DNA from 2 places in the Streptomyces sp. NPDC018610 genome. Region 1 is predicted to be linked to the other one. Evidence: riboswitches for the same ligand, from Rfam matches in the RefSeq annotation. Region 1 holds a riboswitch; the other holds the start of a gene.
What was found. A riboswitch is a leader RNA that binds a small molecule or an ion and turns the genes downstream of it on or off. The one in region 1 is predicted to bind cobalamin.

Region 1 (3,716 bases):
CAACGGCATCCAGCCCGGCACGACCGCGGTCAAGGGCAAGGGCCTGGGCATCACCGGTACCGACCTGCGCACGACACCGACCGGCGGCGACACCCTCGCCGCGACGCTCCGCGTCGTCACACAGCAGAAGAACGACGTGTTCATCGAGGACCTCCCGGACATCGACGGCGCCCCCGGCGGCACCCTCGAAAGCTTCCAGATCCTCGCCGACGCCCTCAACAAGGTCATCGGTCTCGGCGTCGACAACCCGGTCAAGGACCACTGCTTCGTCCCGGCCGTCAGCGCGGTCGCCCTCTGCGGCCTTGACACCCACGAAGACCTGTACACGGACATCGACTCCCTCGACCCGGACGAGGCGCGGGTCGACGACTACCTCTGCGCGACGCAGAACGAACGCCACACCAAGGTCACCGAGGAACTCTGCAGCTGGCTTTTGGACCGCCTGCCCAACTGACCGAACCGGGCACCGAGCAGATCACGGAAAAAGCAGCCGGGCCGGACACAGGACACTGTGTCCGGCCCCGCTCATGACGCCCAGCTCACCCAGGCCACCGACACAACCCGTTCCAGGTAGTCCCTTCGAAACGCTCGTCGCCACCGGAACGCACGGGCACACAAGGGCCCGGGCCCCGGCAGTCGCGATGCCGGGCCGCGCCGGTGGGGCGTCGGCCGGGTCAGGCAGCGGGACTGAGGACCAGGGTGGGGGCGGCGGCCCGTGGCCCGGTGGACCGTCGCCGGCCGATGCTGCCGCCGGCGGTGCCCGGCGGCGGCATCGGCCGGCGATGGCTCCGCTCCAGCAGCGGCCAGACGCCCCTATGCAGGTGTCCGTGATGACGGATAGCCCACCGCGGTGCTACTGCGAGGGTTGCGGCCACACGCTCACCTGCGCCATTTCGCCGGCGTGGAAGCGGTGAGCCTCACCGGCTGACGGCGCGCCTTCAGCAGCCGCTGCACGGCTCTGCACAAGACGGCGGTCTCAGCCTACGACTCCGGGCACAGACGGGTGATCGGTCGCAGCTCGTGTCCGCCTCCGGGCTGTGGTGCACGGCTGGTGGAACGACCGGGCGGCCACGGATCGGAATCGCCCGCTTCTGCGTCATCCGCCGCGGCCCGTTCCCCGGGATCACACCCCGCCGGTCGTCAGCCGCCGTCGGCGAGACGGGCGGCCCACTTCTGCTCCACCTTGGCCAGTCGCCAGTACCCCAGCGCGGCCGCCCACACGACCACGAACAGGCCGACGATGATGTACCCGACGTTGTCCAGGTCCAGGTCGGCGATCCAGCCGGTCACCGCATCGCTCAGATCGAGCTTCTCGTGCAGCACCCCGACCAGTTCGATGGTCCCGATCAGGAAGGCAACCGCGATGGACAGGCCGGTGATGGTGAGGTTGTAGAACACCTTGCGCACCGGGTTGGAGAACGCCCACTGGTAGGCGAAGTTCATGAAGGTGCCGTCCAGCGTGTCGAACAGGCTCATGCCCGCGGCGAACAGCAGCGGCAGGCACAGGATCGCGTACCACGGCAGTCCGGCCGCGGCACCGCTGCCCGCCATCACCATCAGGGTGACCTCGGTGGCGGTGTCGAAGCCGAGGCCGAACAGGAAGCCCAGCGGGTACATCTGCCCGGGGCGCGTGATCGACTTGGTGAAACGGCCCAGGACACGGTTCATGAAGCCCCGGGAGTCCAGGTGCTGTTCGAGGGCGTCCTCGTCATACGTACCCGATCGCATCGCCCGAAAGACCCGCAGGATGCCGGCGAGCGCGACGAGGTTGAGCGCCGCGATGAGGTAGAGGAAGGTCCCGGAGACGGTCGTGCCGACCACGCCGAGCGTCTGGTGGGTGCGGGAGTCGTTGTCGAGCAGGGTGCCGGCGACGTGCGCGCCTCCGGCGACCAGGGCGGCCATGGCGATCACTACGCTGGAGTGGCCGAGGGCGAACCAGAAGCCGACCGAGATCGGCCGCTTGCCGTCGGCCATCAGTTTGCGGGTGGTGTTGTCGATGGCGGCGATGTGGTCGGCGTCGAAAGCGTGTCGCATGCCCAGCGTGTAGGCGGTCACGCCGAGGCCGATCCCGAACGCCTTGGAACCTGTCTCGTAGTGCCCCGGCACGACGAGCAGGAACAGGACGCCGAACGCCACGACGTGCAGCGCGGCGATCACCGTCAGGAGTCCGGCGGTTCGGACGGTGTCCTCACGCCGCCAGCGGAAAGGGGTCGGCCCGGTGGGCAGGGTCATGCGGTCACGCTCCAGCACCTCGTGGATCACTTCGTGAAGTGCCGTGGCCGGTCTCCTGGCTTACGGGTGCGCGCGTGTCCGTCCCGGTCTTCCCATCCGCCGGGCGGCGGACAGTGACCGTGCGCTGCTGGGACGGAAACTCCCCGATCACAGTGGCGAGGGCCGCTCCGGTCTGGATCCCTGCACCAGCGAGGGACCGTCACCGGTCTTCCCGAGCACCACGGCCCGGACACGATAGGAGGCTCCGCTCATTGCTGCATAGCTGCGCAGCCGTGCAGGTGCGCAAGATCACAATCGTCCGCCTGCGAAGATGGCCCCATGCACCTGGTCCCTTCAGAGCGCGCCGGCCGACGCAGCATCGACGGCCATCGGGTCTGCGACGCCATCGCCGCCATCGGTGAGCCCGGCCACGTCCACGCCTGGGCCGAGCGGTTCTCCCTGCTCTCCGACCCCGGACGCCTCGCCCTGCTCATGGCTCTGCACCGAACCGGCCCGCTCGCGGTGTCGGACCTCGCGATCGCGACCGGCATGAACGATCCCGCCGTCTCCCAGGCCCTGCGCCTGCTGCGCGCCGCCGGTGTCGTGGCGGGCGAGAAGGAGGGACGTGTGGTGCGCTACCGGATCGTCGACCCGATCACTTCCGACCTGCTGGAACGCTGCAAGCCACTTGGCCGGGCAATCTGACCGCCCGAGGAGCTCAGCCGGTGCTCGCCTCCACGCCGTCGGCATCGCGCCGCTTCGGCGAGCTGAGGGATCTCGCGGCACCCAGGTCCTCTCAGGGCGTGCCGCCTTCAGCGACATCAGACCAGTGTTCCTGGGCGACTTAAACCGCGAACCCATGGCCGCCTTCCTCGCCTGTCGCTTCGTCGGGTTCGGCATCCCGTGCGTGTCGGCGCGCCCTCACCGCGGGCGTCCCGGTTCGAGTGAGGTCGGGGGCGGAACGCGACATGGAGGCTGCGCGGGTTCCTGGCGCGCGTGTCCGCCCCGCCCCCGACTGCACCACACCTACCCCGAAATCCCTTCCGGACGCGTTCGCCCGATGCGGCCGCCGGCCATTCGTCGGACAAGCCGACAGGGCCCAGCCGTTGCCGACTGGGCCCTACCGGGGGGATGTGTTCGATGTCAGGTCACCATCGGTACCAGCGGCCGCGGCCGCCGCCTGCGTTGGTGGAGCGCATCACGAAGCCGAGCAGCCACACCACCAGGACGATCAGCGCCACCCGCCACAGGATCTTCAGGGCGAAGCCGGCACCGCGGCCTGGTCGCCCCCGCCTGAGCCGACCCAGCCGTCTGCCCGGCCCGGCCGTTGCCGGGCCGGGCGGGCGTGTGGTGGAGCAGCCCCTCACCCGGGGGCTGCTTCGGGGCTGTCCTCACGCACCGTGGGACCTGCCGCGCACACCACTCCTCGTGCCCGGCGGCCCAGGCCCCCGGAGGCGGGGCCATGGCGCCGTCGCGCATGTCGGCGTTGAGCGGGACGAGGAAGG
Region 2 (3,716 bases), on a different contig from region 1:
CAAGCTCGTGCCGAACAGCGGCGCCTTCAACGCCATGTTCGGGGTCAACACCGATTCCAACGGCTGGGCTGTGTCCGGTCTGAACGCCTGCGGCATCAACTCGCAGACCGGTGATTTCCTCACCTCCATGGGCAAGACACCAGTGGACTTCCTGATCGCGCAGCAGTTCAACCCGGGCGGCGGGTTCAAGTACCTGCCCACCGACACCTCACCGACGGCGTACGCGTCCATCGACGGACTGCGGGCCGTGGCAGGCGGCGGCTTCACGGCCACCCCGCCGGCTCCTACGACGCCGGGCGCGCCCCAGTGGGTGAGCCAGTCCTCCCTCACCTCCGGAACAGCCACGAAGCTGGGGCTCACCGTGGACGACGGCGCGGGCAACCTGAAGGTGTGCTCCGTCGCGCTCACGCCGACCGGCTCGACGACCACGCTGGGCGCCGTCCTCGACGCGGCCACCAGCGCCGCCACGCCGTCCGGCTGCGTCACGAGCGTCACCCCGTCCTCCGGCACCGGAACCGTCACCGCAGTCAACGGCAAGGCCAACAGCGGATCCAACACATGGAAGGTCAGCATCGACGGCTCGGCTTTCACCTCCGCCACGCGCAGCACCGTCGTCGGCGTCGGCGACACGATCGCCGTGCGCTGGGGCGCCTGACGCAGCCCTGTCGGTCACGGCGGAGACCTAGAGTCGGAGTATGCGCATCGTCTCCCTGCTGCCCGCCGCGACCGACATCGTCGCCGAGCTCGGACTGTCGCACCGGCTGGTCGGCCGTACCCACGAGTGCGACTGGCCTCCGCACGAGGTGGCATCCGTACCCGTCGTGACTGGGGCGGATCTGGATCAGGACGCGCTCACCAGCAAGGAGATCTCCGACGCCGTCGGTGGCTCGGCGCACTCGGGCTCGTCGCTGTACACGCTCGACACCGAAGCTCTCGCGGCCCTGCGCCCCGACGTGATCCTCACCCAAAATCTTTGCGACGTCTGCGCCGTGTCCTACGAAAAAGCCAGCCGGGCGGTGCGGCTGCTCGACGCCGACACCCGGGTCCTCAGCCTGGAGCCGCGTACCCTCGACGACGTCCTGGACTGCCTGGTCACCGTGGGCGAACTGCTGGGCGTCCGGGAGCGAGCCGAGCAGCAGCGGACGGCCTTGCTGGACCGTCTGGACCAGGCCCGCCGGGCGGTCGCAGGACGCGCCCGGCCCCGGGTGGCGGCGGTCGAGTGGCTCGACCCGCTGTGGCCCGCCGGACACTGGGTGCCCGAGCAGATCACCACCGCCGGCGGCGAAGCTCTCCTCGCCGCGCCCGGCGAGCACACCAAGCCGATGACCTGGGAGGCGGTGCGCGCCGCACGGCCGGACGTGGTCCTGGTCCTGCCGTGCGGCTTTCCTCCTGAACGCACGCTAAGGGAAGCAGAGTTGCTGACAAGTCTGCCAGGCTGGTCCGAGCTGCCTGCGGTTCGATCCGGCCGTGTCTGGGTGCTGGACGGCCCGGCCTACTTCAACCGCCCCGGACCACGCGTGGTGCGCGGGGCCGAGGTGCTCGCCCACGTCCTCCACGGCGAGCGGGCCGGAGAGCCGGTCACACCTGCCGAGGCACGTCCGTTCCCCGGCAGGTGATCACGGGCAGGGGTCAGAACGCCGTCCAGGTGAACGCGACCTTGTCGCCGGCGTTCAGCTTGAACTGGCAGCCGCCCACCGGAGTCGGCGTGCCGTTGACGGAGATGTTCCAGTAGGCGGCGCCGCCCCCACTGACGTTCTTGATGGTGTCGACGGAGAAGTCGTCGAACGAGGCGTACCAGGTGCCGTCCCAGGTGAAGTGCCGCTTGCGGGCCGCGTCGTCGAGCGCGGCCGTGGGCGTCGGCACGGCGGAGGGGTTGGCGCCGCCGTTGGTGCCGTCACATCTGTGCGTGCCGCCTGTGGTCGTCGTGACCTCGTGGCCACGGGTTCTGATCTTCCCCTTGAACAGCAGCCCGTCCAGACCCTGCACAGTGAGGGTCACCTTGACGGGAGCGTTCGTGCCGGGCGTGCTCTGGGCGTGTGCGACCGCCGGAGCGGAGGCGAGGGCGAGTCCGAGAGCGGCCCCGGCGATCACGGTGCGGCGTGCGGATGTACGGTGCAAGGCTCGAGCCTTCCTATGGGTGGCCCGCAGCCCATCGCCGTACGAGCGGGACCCGCGGCTGAGAAGGCGGGTCCATCGCCGTGGTGCACGACGGCTGGACGCACCGGATGGGGCGACCCGAACGAGGCTCTCGGCTCCGCGCTGCAGACCATGACAGTGGGAAGCGATTCGCGGCACGCGCCGGGTATCCCGACTCGCGGCCTCACGGCCGCACACGGTTGCAGGTCAGCGCCGGACTCCCACCGGCTTCCCCCAGTCACGCGCCTATGCGGTTGTCGTGCTGACAGCTCGCGCGCACACCGATCACGGTCCTGTGTGCGGTCGAACTGTGCTCATCCTATGGGGATTTGACGCCCCTCATTCGGACTTCACGACATTGGTTCTCCGGCGCTACGGGGTGGGAGCCCACCGGCGCGCAAGCCTCAGGAAGTACCAGTGCGGCGCGGAGGGGTGAAGGCATACAGGTCGAGGATGTCCGGCAACGGAGTGATTCCCGGGCCGCCGGCGCGTACCCAGGCGATGATGTCCTCCGTCGCGTCCGTGTCGTTGACGAGCCCCAGCCAGACCGGCCGGGCACCGGCGGCACGGCCGGCGGCGGACGGCTGTACGACGATGACGTTGGCCTGGTCGCACACGTCGAGGCACTCGGAGATGCGCACCGGCACCTCCGCCCGCAGCCGCGCGGTCTGTGCGGCGTGATCGATTCCGGTCACCTTGGGGCTGCCACAGCAGCAATCGCGGCATACGACTACTCGGCAGGGCACCGGACCCTTCCCCTCCACAGTCTCGCCTGACGCCTCTTTCGCCGGCCTCTCGGGCATCACACCACTCCCCTCCCGGGGAGATCCGCCCCGGCCTTGCTCGAGGAGGCGACCGCGTGAGTCTCCTGGCTCCCGGGTCGCCGCTCGCCCCGCCTTCCCACCCCGCACTGGGGAGTGGCCTGCCGGAATTCGCTCACCGGTCACAGTGGCGGGACCGCGCCGGATTCACACCGGCTTCCTCGGACCGCCGTCGCCTGTTGTCCCGGTCATCATCTCAGGACATCTGGATGACAGTGCCGTCAGGGGCACAGGAGCAGACATCGGGGCCTCGCCAGGGCCGATCGTGCGGTCCAGTCAGTGTCTGTCGGGAGGCAGGCGTGCGCTTTCCTGCACGGCCCGGGCGGGACGGTCGGCATGGGGAGAAAAGACCGACCCGCCCGGGAGACATCTGGGGCTACAGGCCCACGTCACGGCTGCGGATGTCCTCCAGGGATTCGCGGCGTACAAGAAGGCGGGCGGATCCGTCGCGTACGGCGACCACGGGCGGGCGGCCGACCAGGTTGTAGCCGGAAGCCATGGACAGGTGGTAGGCGCCGGCCACGGGGACGGCGAGCAGGTCTCCGGGACGTACGTCGGCGGAGAGTTCCGCGTCGGCGGCCAGGGTGTCCCCCGCCTCGCAGTGCCGGCCGACCACGGTGACCCGGGCGCGGTCCGCCGTGCTGTGCCGGCCGACCAGGCGCGGCGTGTACCGGACGCCATACAGGGCCGGGCGCGGGTTGTCGCTCATGCCGCCGTCCACGGCCACGAACACGTGCTCACCGGTGTGCTTCACGGACA

Region 2: linked by a shared signal. The riboswitch ahead of ACH5A8_RS06945 (DUF4430 domain-containing protein) and the one ahead of ACH5A8_RS25655 (HoxN/HupN/NixA family nickel/cobalt transporter) in region 1 are both predicted to bind cobalamin.

What each region holds. Positions count from the first base shown of each region.
Region 1 covers NZ_JBISAL010000010.1:240,460-244,175, forward strand. The annotation lists gene ACH5A8_RS25650 (esterase/lipase family protein) at 1-454, shown strand, start outside; gene ACH5A8_RS25655 (HoxN/HupN/NixA family nickel/cobalt transporter) at 1,141-2,232, opposite strand; cobalamin riboswitch at 2,260-2,470, opposite strand; gene ACH5A8_RS25660 (ArsR/SmtB family transcription factor) at 2,551-2,916, shown strand; gene ACH5A8_RS25665 (hydrophobic protein) at 3,360-3,518, opposite strand.
Region 2 covers NZ_JBISAL010000002.1:346,350-350,065, forward strand. The annotation lists gene ACH5A8_RS06935 (hypothetical protein) at 1-655, shown strand, start outside; gene ACH5A8_RS06940 (cobalamin-binding protein) at 696-1,616, shown strand; gene ACH5A8_RS06945 (DUF4430 domain-containing protein) at 1,630-2,118, opposite strand; cobalamin riboswitch at 2,280-2,424, opposite strand; gene ACH5A8_RS06950 ((2Fe-2S) ferredoxin domain-containing protein) at 2,541-2,939, opposite strand; cobalamin riboswitch at 2,998-3,120, opposite strand; gene lysA (diaminopimelate decarboxylase) at 3,334-3,716, opposite strand, start outside.